One region of the Bradyrhizobium sp. AZCC 1610 genome, then DNA from elsewhere that is predicted to be linked to it. Evidence: riboswitches for the same ligand, from Rfam matches in the RefSeq annotation. Region 1 holds a riboswitch; the other holds the start of a gene.
What was found. A riboswitch is a leader RNA that binds a small molecule or an ion and turns the genes downstream of it on or off. The one in region 1 is predicted to bind S-adenosylmethionine.
Positions count from the first base shown of each region.

Region 1 (5,500 bases):
TGGGATAGCTGTTGGCGGGGACCGTCAGCGGCTTGAGAAAAGCGTGCTTGGCGCGGACGCGCGCGATCTCGCTGGCGTCGGGCGCGATGAAGCGGGCGCCGCCCGGCGCCTGCACCATCGCGGCAAATCCCGGCCAGCCGATGCCCGCGCCCCACAGCGCGGCGGCACGGCCGTCCTGCACCATGGCGGGGCCGTCGCCGGCGCGATCAAGATAGATCGACTTGAAGTCCTCATCCTGCTTCAGCCCGATGCCGTCGAGCATATAGCGCGACAGGATCGGCAGGCCGGAGCCCTTCGCGCCGAACGCGACCGGCTGGCCGACCAGATCCCTGATCGTCTTGTAGGGACTGTCCGCCCGCACCACGAACATGCCGGGGCTGGAATACATCGCGGTGAGGATCTTCAGTTTCGTTGCCGCCCGCCCGATGCCCATGAAGGCCTCATAGGACGGCTCGCCGGCCACCAGCGCGATGTCGAGCTGATCGGATTCCAGCAGCGGGATGTTTTCGTTGGAGCCCTTGGTGTTGCGCGGCTCGATCGAGAGTGCCGGGTCGGCGGCGTTCATCACCTCCGCGAAGGCATTGCCGTAGACGGGAAAGCCGCCGCCCGGCGTCGCGGTTCCCAGGCTGATTGTGGTCTTGGTAATGGCCTTGCCTCCCTCCTGCGCCGCGGCGCCGCCCGCGAGCAAAAGCAAACCGGCCCAGACGATTCCAGCGAGTTTCATTTCTAGCCTCAAGCGTTCGGTGACGAATGATGCAACGGAGGTTGTAGGCAAGCGCGGGGCTTGATGAAAGCCCGTTCTTGGCTCCCAAGGGCGGCATTGCCGTATCGCTGTCATGCCTGTAAACGATGGCGGCACCGTTGCCGGCCGCTTCTCCCGGCCGCCGCGGCGGGGCCTGTAGCTCAATGGTTAGAGCCGGCCGCTCATAACGGTCTGGTTGCAGGTTCGAGTCCTGCCGGGCCCACCAGCCTTCGCTCGCGAAGCGAGAGAAGGCTGCCGCGCCGGAGCCCGAAGGGCGAAGGCGGGCTATTTGGCCGCGAGCTACGGCTCGGCAAGCCACGCTTCCCGACTGCAAAGCCGACGCGGTTCTCGCCCCCAACTAAAATATCGAAAACAACCCCATGCAAAGTAGCAGGGGATCGCCGGCATGGATGCTTTACCCGCCAAGACATTTGACACGTCGGGCAAATCACCAGCACTATTCCATCATCGCGCAGTTTGCAGAACCGCCCATGGCGTTGCCTCGGCGCGATTACAGGCCAAAAGTGGTGCGGCGACAGACTATCACCTAGGCGCCAGCTCTTAGAAATGGCATCGCGACGCTTGGGAGCAGTCTGATGGAAACCGAGTATCCGAAAATTCTGGCATCCCAAGAAGCTCGACCATCGCCAGTACATGGACCGAATACTTGCGGCTGGACAAGGAAGCCGACAACAACGCAGTGCTCGAAATTTGCCAGTATGAAGTACTCGGTGAAATGCAATCCGATGAGGAAGGTAACCAGATTCTGCCTCCAGACATCGATCCCGAGGAAGTAGTTAGGATCGAGGATGGCTATATATGCGGCGGCGCTCTCGCGTGCGGAGATGGCCAGTCGTTCCAATTCACAACGGAAACCCTACCCGAGGCAATCGAGTGGCTGAAAGATAACGGGTGGAAGTGCAACACTGAATTGCTGGCGGAGTTGGCCAAAGCGGTCGGAGCCTCGGCCAGCGAGACCCGGTGAATGCGCGAACTTCGCCGACCGCCGGGGGATTCGTCATCCGGCGATCCTAGCAGAGCGCTGCAAAAATCAGCGCTCGCGGCCTCGACATTAGGACCGAAAACCCCATATTGAAACAGGCGGAAACGCCTAGCATCCTGAGAGGGCCTGACGGCCCCGCCAACCAGCCTTAGACCGGCAACGGTGGCACGACGATGTGGCCCGAATGGGCAACAGTAGGTCGCCAGTCCTCCAGATGCGTGTGCAATCTTGGAGGATTTTTTTTGCTGCAGTCACGACGGAAATTTCTGATCGGTGCCGGCGCCGTACTGGCGTTCCCCGGCGAGGTCGCGCTGGTGAGCGCCGACGCGGCGCTGCTCGCCGGCCTGACGCCGTGGGAGCGCGAGCTGGTGCAGGAAGTAATGAACAATTATCCCGCCCTGACGCTCGCCAAGACCATTGCGATGCTGCAAGCCGCCGGGATGTGATCGAGCGCGCCGCATCATCCGGTGATCGCCGATTGATGTTGGAAACATCCTCGCGCATCTTGGTGGTAATGCCACGTTAAAAAGCGCAATCGCTTCAATGGGGCTTTTTGGTTACCACCTTCGTGCTAAGTGCAAGATATTGTAGAGAAATTTGATATCTGCCGGGCCCACCAGCCTTCGCTCGCGAAGCGAGTGAGGCTGCCGCGCCGAAGCCCACTTGGGCGAAGGCGAGCGCATCCGCGAGCTACGGCTCAGCAAGCCATCCTGCGATCATCAACGGGAAAGACAGCCGCAAGGCCGACGTGGTTCGCGGTCCCAACCAAAATATCGAAAACAACCCCATGCAAAGTAGCAATGGTCGCTGGCCTGGATGCTTGCAATCCCGCGAGAACATTTTGACACGTCGGGCAAATCAGGGGCACTATTCAATGATCGCGCAACTTGAAAAACGCCAATGGGCCTGCCCGACAACGGGCTCTTCGGCGCGATTGCAGGCAAAAATCCTTACCCACAACTGAATTGCTCCGACCTCCTTCAATCGGGATTGAGCCAAGTCTCAAAAAGCATGAGCGGCTCCGCAACAACTTAACTCTGCCAGGGCAGCGAGTACGTCCGGACGTTGGTGAACCCTTTCATGGCCTCCACAACGCCCTCCTTGTAGCCCTGCCCGGAGTCCTTGATGCCGCCGAACGGCGACATCTCGGTGCGATAGCCCGGCACCTCCCACACGTTCACGGTGCCGACCTCAAGTTCGTTGATGAAGCGCGTAATGTAATCGAGGCGATTTGTGCAAACTCCGGAAGACAGCCCGTAGGCTGTCGAATTGGAAATGCGGATCACCTCTGCGATGTCGTTCGGACAGCGAATTATCGGGATCACTGGTCCAAACGTCTCCTCATGCACGAGTTCGCAATCGTACGGCACGCGGTCGACGACGGTTGGGGCATAGAGGGCGCCCTGGCGATCGTTGCCGTGAAGCAGCTCGGCGCCCTTCGTCACCGCGTCATTGACACGGTTTTCGAACAGCACAGCGGATCGCTCATTGATGACCGTGCCAACATCGGTTTCCGGATCGGCCGGGTCGCCGCATTTCAGCTTCCTGGCCTTTTCGAGCACGCATTTCGAGAATTCATCGGCGATCTTCTCGACGACGAGAATGCGCTTCACCGCCGTGCAGCGTTGGCCCGAATTCTTCGTCGCGCCCTGCACGGCCAGCTCGGCCGCCTTGTCGAGGTCGGCGTCCTCCATGACGATCAGCGGATCGTTGCCGCCGAGTTCGAGCACGATACGCTTGTAGCCTGCGGTGCGGGCGATGTGCTTGCCGACGCGTACGGAGCCCGTGAAAGTAACCAGGTCTGCGTCCGGATCCGTGATCATCGCATCGCCCATCGTGGACGGATTACCCGTGACCACGGAGAGCATCTCAGGCGGCAGTCCCGCTTCGTAGAGCACGTCCGCGAGTGCAAGTGCGGTCAGTGGAGTCAGCTCAGTCGGCTTGAGAACGACCCGGTTGTTCGTTGCGATCGCAGGCGCGAGCTTGTGGCTCACCATGTTGAGCGGATGATTGAATGGCGTGATCGCCGAGATGACGCCCAGCAACGGGGTCCGCAGCGTGTGGATACGGCGCGCCTTGCCGTTCGGCGAGATGTCGCACGCATAGGACTCGCCGTCGTCCTTGACCGCGAGTTGTGCGGCGAACGACCAGACGTCGTAGGCGCGCGTCGACTCGTAGATCGCGTCCTTCCAGCAGAGGCCGGACTCCGCCGAAATGATACGCGCGAAGGATGCGCGCCGACCGCGCAGCAGTTCAGCAGCCTTCTGCAGAATTTGCTGACGCTCGAAGCGCGACAGTTTCGGCTTGAACGCTTTCGCCTTGCCAAACGCTTCGCGCACGTGTTCGGGGCGCGCTGCCGGCACGGTGCCGACGAGCGATCCGTCGTAGGGATTACGGACCTCGATCACGTCATCGGTCGTGACGTGTTTGCCGGCAATCCGCATCGCCTCTCGCTTTGCCGCGTAACTGAAAGGCACGTTCATGGCATCGATCCTCAGGCTACGAGATTCAACGCGACGTCGAAGACGTCGAAATTGCGCAGCGTACGGCCGGCAGGAACCACGATCTTTCGATTCGCGATCATCGGCACGGTCTGCTCCGTGAGACCGCCGTGCGAACGCAGCGGCTCAGTGAGTCCCGACAGATCGTGCTTGGCGGCGGAGGTGCCGAGCACCTTGTGTTTCGACGACAGCACGACGACGTCGCCAATACGGTCGGCCGGAAGCTCGAACCGCTTACAGGCCTCGTCCGCCGGGATCGCAACCTCGACCCCCACGATCGTCTTGATGTGATCGAGCACGGCTTGCCGCTTGTCGTTATCGACGTAGACAGTCGCGAATGAGCCGAGCGCACCATGATGCGCGACGTACGGGTCTGTGATCGGCAAAATCACGCGCGTCGTCCCGGCACCGAATTTCCCGTCAAGGATCTCCTGCAGGTAGATGACATCCGGCTCGCCGTTTGGCAAATGTTTGTCGTTCATGCCGTGATCGGCGGTCATCACCAGCACGCAGCCCAGCGCATCGAGCTCTCCGACGTAGCGGTCGAACATCTTGTAGAAGCTGTCGGCGATCGCAGAACCCGGCGCCGCCTTGTGCTGCACGTAGTCCGTGGTCGAAAGATACATCACGTCCGGCCGAAAGGTCTTGAGCAGCTTGACGCCGGCCGCGAAGACGAACTCCGACAGATCGGCCGAATAGACTTCCGGCACTTTCATGCCGACGAATTCGAGCACATTTTCGATGCCGTTTTCGGCCATGTTGGCCTTGTCGGCCTTCTCCGACGAGAACGCGATGGCCGTGCCCTTTTGGAAGTCGAGGCCCTTTCCCAGCAGCGTGCGCAACTTGTCCTTCGCGGTCACCATGGCGACCTTGCTGCCGGCCTTCTGGAACTCGGCGAGGATCGTGGGTGCACGCAGGAAGCGGGCGTCGTTCATCATTACTTCCTGCTTTGCCTCGCGGTCATAGAAGAAGTTGCCGGCGATGCCGTGCACGGCCGGCGGCCGGCCGGTGATGATCGACAGGTTGTTCGGGTTTGTGAAACTCGGGATCACCGACAGCGCGAGCGTGTTCGTGCCGGTCTTCAGTATCCGTTCGAGGTTGGGGCAGAGTCCCTTCTCGATAGCGCGCTCGATATAGCCGGGCTCGGAACCGTCGATACAAATGACGACGGTCGGGGTATTGGGGACGCGATAGCTGCGGCCATTCGTCGTCACGGAAGCGGGAGTACGTGTGAGCATGGCTCATCCTTTCCAG
Region 1 covers NZ_JAZHRR010000001.1:5,403,627-5,409,126, forward strand. Annotated here, with positions in the region: gene V1279_RS26650 (TAXI family TRAP transporter solute-binding subunit) at 1-724, opposite strand, end outside; tRNA gene V1279_RS26655 (tRNA-Ile) at 893-968, shown strand; gene V1279_RS26660 (hypothetical protein) at 1,410-1,727, shown strand; SAM-I-IV-variant riboswitch at 1,852-1,951, shown strand; gene V1279_RS26665 (hypothetical protein) at 1,988-2,191, shown strand; gene phnY (phosphonoacetaldehyde dehydrogenase) at 2,777-4,228, opposite strand; gene phnA (phosphonoacetate hydrolase) at 4,240-5,484, opposite strand.

Region 2 (5,500 bases), 5.3 Mb from region 1:
TGGCGGCGCTCACCGTGCGCTTTCTGCGCAAGGATTGGTCAGGGCTCAAATCGCCCTGGCTGCGACCATTGATCCTGTGCGGCCAGCATTCGCTTGAGATATTCTGTCTCGGCATCTTCCTGGCCTTCGCCGGGCACTTCGTGCTGGCCGAAGTTTCCGGGGGTGCTCTTACGCACGCCCTGGTCAGCCTTGCCGGAATCCTCATCATGTGGGGCGTGGCGTGGGTGATTTCGTGGTACAAGCATTCGGCCGACAAAGGAGCGTCGAAAACGAAGATCGCTGGTGGCAACGCCGACATGGCGGGAGGAGGCGCATGAGGCCCGGTTCCGGAGCTGTGCTGGTCCTGACCCTGTTTGCCGGCCTTGCAGCCGGTGGTTTTGCTCGCGCCCAGGATGCCGCCCCTCAGGCCTGCCAAGTCCCAAGCCATCTCCTCTCCACCGAGAGCACGCTTCCGAAGGTGGCCGAGGCCGTCAAGAACGCCCGGCCGCTGACCGTCCTGGTGGTGGGCAGCCGCTCATCGACCATCCTTTCCTCCGAAGCCAGCGCCTATCCGGCCAAGCTGCAGGCGGCCCTGAAGGAGAAGCTGCCCTCGATCCCGGTCAACCTCACCGTAGAACTCCAGACCGGGAAGACGGCCGAGGAGGTGGACGCCAACCTCGTTAAGCTGGTGGAAGCAAAAAGGCCTACTTTGGTCATCTGGCAGACGGGGACCGTCGATGCTATGCGATCCGTCGATCCCGACGATTTTCGCGGTGCGATCGACGAGGGACTTGTTGCGCTGCAAAATGCAGGAGCCGATGTGGTTCTGGTCAATCTGCAATACAGCCCGCGCACCGAAACGATGATTTCTGCGCCGCCCTACCTGGATAACATGCGCGTGGTGGCGCAGCAGCACAACGTTCCGCTGTTCGATCGGTTTGCTATCATGCGTCACTGGAACGACGCCGGAGATTTTGACCTGTTCAGTACTTTTCACGGCACCGACATGGCCAAGCGGGTTCATGGCTGCCTCGGCCGCGCGCTGTCGAAATTTGTGCTCGATGCGGCCCGCCTCGACCAGGCGCAGCAGAATTAGGGACCAGCGTTAATGAGTTTTCACTGCCCTTTTCGTTTGTCGATATGGCTGACTGTCTCCGCCGCGGGGCTGGCGCTGTTGACGCCTGCCTCGGTGCTGCCGCTGCACGCCCAGACGGCCCCGCAACAGACCGGCCAGCGGGCGGCGCTGTCCGATAGCGCCAAAACTGAAAACACGGCTGAAAACAAGCCCTCGGCTGAAAGCGTCCCGCCGCAGGCCGCGCCGATGGCTGCCACCAATCCGGCCGCGCAGAAGGGCATCACCGGCAAGGCGATCGACAAGGTGAAGGAGGTCGCGAAGTCAGCCGGCGACATCTTCAGCCGTGTTCCGTGCTTGCCGCCAAAGGGTGCTTCCAAATCGATGGGATCGCTGCCGCGCGTCGCGAACAAGCTCGTCGCGGGTCAGCCGGTGGTGATCGTCGCGTTCGGATCGTCTTCGACCGCCGGTTTTGGCGCGACCTCGCCGGAGTTCAACTATCCCAACCGGCTCGCCGCGCAATTGCGCCGGCAATATCCGACGGCCGACATCTCCGTCGTCAATGCCGGCAAGGGTGGCGAGGACGCGCCGGAAATGATGAAGCGGCTGCAGACCTCCGTCATCGACATGCGTCCGGACCTGGTGATCTGGCAGGTCGGCACCAACGCCGTGCTGCGCAACCTCGATCCGGGTGAGACGGCAAAACTCGTCGAGGAAGGGATCACGCGCATTCAGGCCGTTGGCGCCGACATTGTGCTGATCGATCCGCAATATTCGCCGCGGGTCAACGAGCACGCCGAAAGCGCCGGCAAGATGATGAAGCTGCTGAACAAGACCGCCGAGCTTCGCAAGGTCGGCATCTTCCCGCGCTTCGCCGTGATGAAAGACTGGCACGAAAAGCAGGCGATCCCGATCGAGAATTTCGTGATCGCCGACGGCTTGCACATGAGCGACTGGGGCTACGCCTGCTTCGCGCAACTGCTCGGCGACGACATCATCAAGTCGGTCGGCCAGATCAAGCTCGGCGTCAGCGTGCCGTCGGACGTGCGGGCTTATAGGCCGATGTGAGTCGAGGTGCAATCTACGCCGTCGTCCCTGCGTTCGCATGCGTTCGCAGGGAAGACACCTGTTGTGTGGCTGATTGTGCAGCTACTTCACGCCATCTCCAGCGCGGCCTCAAAGTCCTCGATCAGATCATCGGCATGCTCGAGCCCGGCCGAGAAGCGAATGAAACCTTCGCTGATGCCGAGTTCGGCGCGCGCCTCCGGCGTCAGGCGTTGATGCGTCGTGGTGGCGGGATGGGTGACGAGGCTCTTGGCGTCGCCGAGATTGTTGGAGATGCGCGAGATCTGCAGCGCGTTGAGGCAGCGGAAGGCGCCGGCCTTGCCGCCCTTCACTTCGAAGCCGATCAAAGTCGAGCCGGCGCGCATCTGCTTCTTCACCAGCGCGGCCTGCGGATGATCTGATCGCCCGGGATAGATCAGCCGCGAGATCTTAGGATGCTTGGCGAGCGCGTCCGCCACCTTGGCCGCCGTCTCGGTCTGCGCGCGTACGCGCACCGCCAGCGTCTCCAGCCCCTTCAGCAGCACCCAGGCATTGAACGGCGACATCGAAGGGCCGGTCTGGCGCATGAAATTATGGATGTGCTCGGCGATGAACGCTTCCGAGGACAGGATGATGCCGCCGAGGCAGCGGCCCTGGCCGTCGATGTGCTTGGTGGCCGAATAGATCACGACGTCGGCGCCGAGCGACAGCGGGCTCTGCCAGATCGGGGTTGCGAACACATTGTCCACGATCAGCCGCGCGCCGCCCTTGTGCGCGATCTCGGCAATCGCCTGAATGTCCAGCACGTCGAGCGTCGGATTGGTCGGGCTCTCCAGGAAGCAGGTCCTGGTGTTGGGCTGCATCGCGCGCTTCCACTGGTCGAGGTCGAGGCCGTCGACGAGGGTGGACTGGATGCCGTAACGCGGCAGCAAATCTTCCACCACGTAGCGGCAGGAGCCGAACATCGCCTTCGCCGCCACCACGTGGTCGCCGGCTTTCAGCGGCGCGAGGATGGCGGTGGTCACCGCCGCCATGCCGGTCGCGGTCGCGCGTGCCGCTTCGGCGCCTTCGAGCTCGATCATGCGCCGCTCGAACATCGAGATGTTGGGATTGGAGAAGCGCGAGTAGAGAAAGCCCGGATCTTCGCCCTTGAACCGCGCCTCGCATTGCTCGGCGCTGTCGTAGATGAACCCTTGCGTCAGGAACAGCGCTTCGGAGGTCTCTCCGAACTGCGAACGCAGGGCGCCGGAATGCACCAGCCTGGTTTCGGGACGATAGCGGGTGGTAGCCTTAGTCTCAGACATGTGACCTCCGTCGTGACCACCGGAAAATGGTCACAAAAAACCGGCCTGGAAAAATTTCCACAGGCCGGGATCACACGTGTCCCCGGCCTGTTTAGCGACTTATTTAACGTGGCTGCAAGCCGGCCGGCTCAAATCACCACGGGATAAGTCATGCTGATATTCGCTTGCGCCCTTTCAGTCAAGCCGGCCTTCGGATAACCCGTGAAAGCCCATATCTATGAGGTCTGGATGACAGTTGGGCATCCGAAAGGGCCACCTCAGAGGACCGCGCCGTGCCGTTCACGCTTCCGCCCGACGCCAACGGAATTCTGCCCGACCGCATGATCGCGGCGATGGCGGATGCGGGGCTGATCCTGCCGGCCTATCCCTTTGTCGAAAGCCAGATCCAGCCGGCGAGCCTCGATTTGCGGCTGGGCGACATCGCCTACCGGGTGCGCGCGAGCTTTCTGCCCGGCCCGGGCGCCACCGTCGCCGAGCGCATCGACGAGTTGAAGCTGCACGAGATCGACCTTTCGGACGGCGCGGTGCTGGAGACCAACTGCGTCTACATCGTGCCGCTGCTGGAAAGCCTCGCGCTGCCGCGGCAGATCGTGGCGGCCGCCAATCCGAAGAGCTCCACCGGGCGGCTCGACGTCTTCACCCGCGTGATTGCCGACGGCACCCGCCGCTTCGACATGATCGGCGCCGGCTATCACGGCCCGCTCTATGCCGAGATCAGCCCGAAGACGTTTCCGGTGTTGCTGCGCGAGGGCTCCCGGCTCTCACAGGTGCGCTTCCGCGCCGGAGATGCCGTCCTCAACGCCGACGAACTCGACGCGCTGCACGGCGCCGAGCGGCTGGTCGATATCGACGATGCGGATTTGGCCAACGGCGTGGCGCTGTCCGTCGATCTCTCCGGCGAGAATACCTCAGGCTTCGTCGGCTACCGCGCCAAGCGCCACACCGGCGTGGTCGATATCGATCGACGCGGCGGCTATGCGGTCGATGAATTCTGGGAGCCGATCCCGGCACGTCCTGACGGCAGCCTCATCCTCGATCCCGGTGAATTCTACATCCTGGCCTCGAAGGAGGCCGTGCAGATCCCGCCGGACTACGCCGCGGAAATGGTGCCGTTCGATCCGCTGGTCGGCGAATTCCGCGTCCACTATGCGGGATTCTTCGATCCCGGCTTCGGCTACGCCGGTGCCGGCGGGCAGGGCTCGCGCGCCGTGCTCGAAGTGCGCTCGCGCGAGGTGCCGTTCATCCTCGAGCATGGCCAGATCGTCGGCCGCCTGGTATACGAAAAGATGCTGTCGCGGCCCGACGCCATGTACGGCCAGCGCATCGGCTCGAACTACCAGGCGCAGGGCCTGAAGCTCTCCAAGCATTTCCGGGTGTAGCGTGTTGCGTCCCGGACGCGGTGCAGCGTGTAACGCTGCTCCGCAGAGCCGGGACCCAACTTCCTCGGTACGCCAATTCAGCAGGACCCCGGCTCTGCAGCGCATCACTGCGTGCTGCGCTGCGTCCGGGGCACGAGAACGTCGGCCTACCGCGACGCCGATTTCGCCGCCGGCGTCACGCGCCAGATCGTGTTGCCGACGTCGTCCGCAACCAGCAGCGCGCCCTGCTTGTCGAGCCGCACGCCGACGGGGCGGCCCTGCGCCTCGCCCTTGTCGTTGAGGAAGCCGGTCAGCACGTCCTGCGGCGCACCCGAAGGCTTGCCGTCCTTGAACGGAACGAAGATCACCTTGTAGCCGGCGCGGGGCTTGCGATTCCACGAGCCGTGCTGGCCGATGAAGGCGCCGCCTTCCATCTCCGGCGGAAACAGATTGCCGGTGTTGAACGCCAGCCCGAGCGAAGCCGTATGCGCGCCGAGCGCATAGTCCGGCGCCATCGCTTTCTGCACCATATCCGGCCGTCGCGGCTCGACGCGCGTGTCGACACGATCTCCGAAATAACTGTACGGCCAGCCGTAGAACGCGCCGTCCTTCACCGAGGTCATGTAGTCGGGGACAAGATCGTTGCCGAGTTCGTCGCGCTCGTTGACGACGACCCAGAGTTCGCCGGTCTGCGGATTCCATGCCGGGCCGTTCGGATTGCGCAAGCCGGACGCGAACATGCG
Region 2 covers NZ_JAZHRR010000001.1:138,366-143,865, forward strand. Annotated here, with positions in the region: gene V1279_RS00665 (OpgC domain-containing protein) at 1-317, shown strand, start outside; gene V1279_RS00670 (SGNH/GDSL hydrolase family protein) at 314-1,075, shown strand; gene V1279_RS00675 (SGNH/GDSL hydrolase family protein) at 1,088-2,119, shown strand; gene V1279_RS00680 (O-succinylhomoserine sulfhydrylase) at 2,206-3,399, opposite strand; SAM riboswitch at 3,470-3,549, opposite strand; gene V1279_RS00685 (2'-deoxycytidine 5'-triphosphate deaminase) at 3,672-4,778, shown strand; gene V1279_RS00690 (PQQ-dependent sugar dehydrogenase) at 4,925-5,500, opposite strand, start outside.
Region 2: it holds a riboswitch for S-adenosylmethionine, as region 1 does, so the genes downstream of both, V1279_RS00680 (O-succinylhomoserine sulfhydrylase) here and V1279_RS26665 (hypothetical protein) in region 1, are expected to answer to the same signal.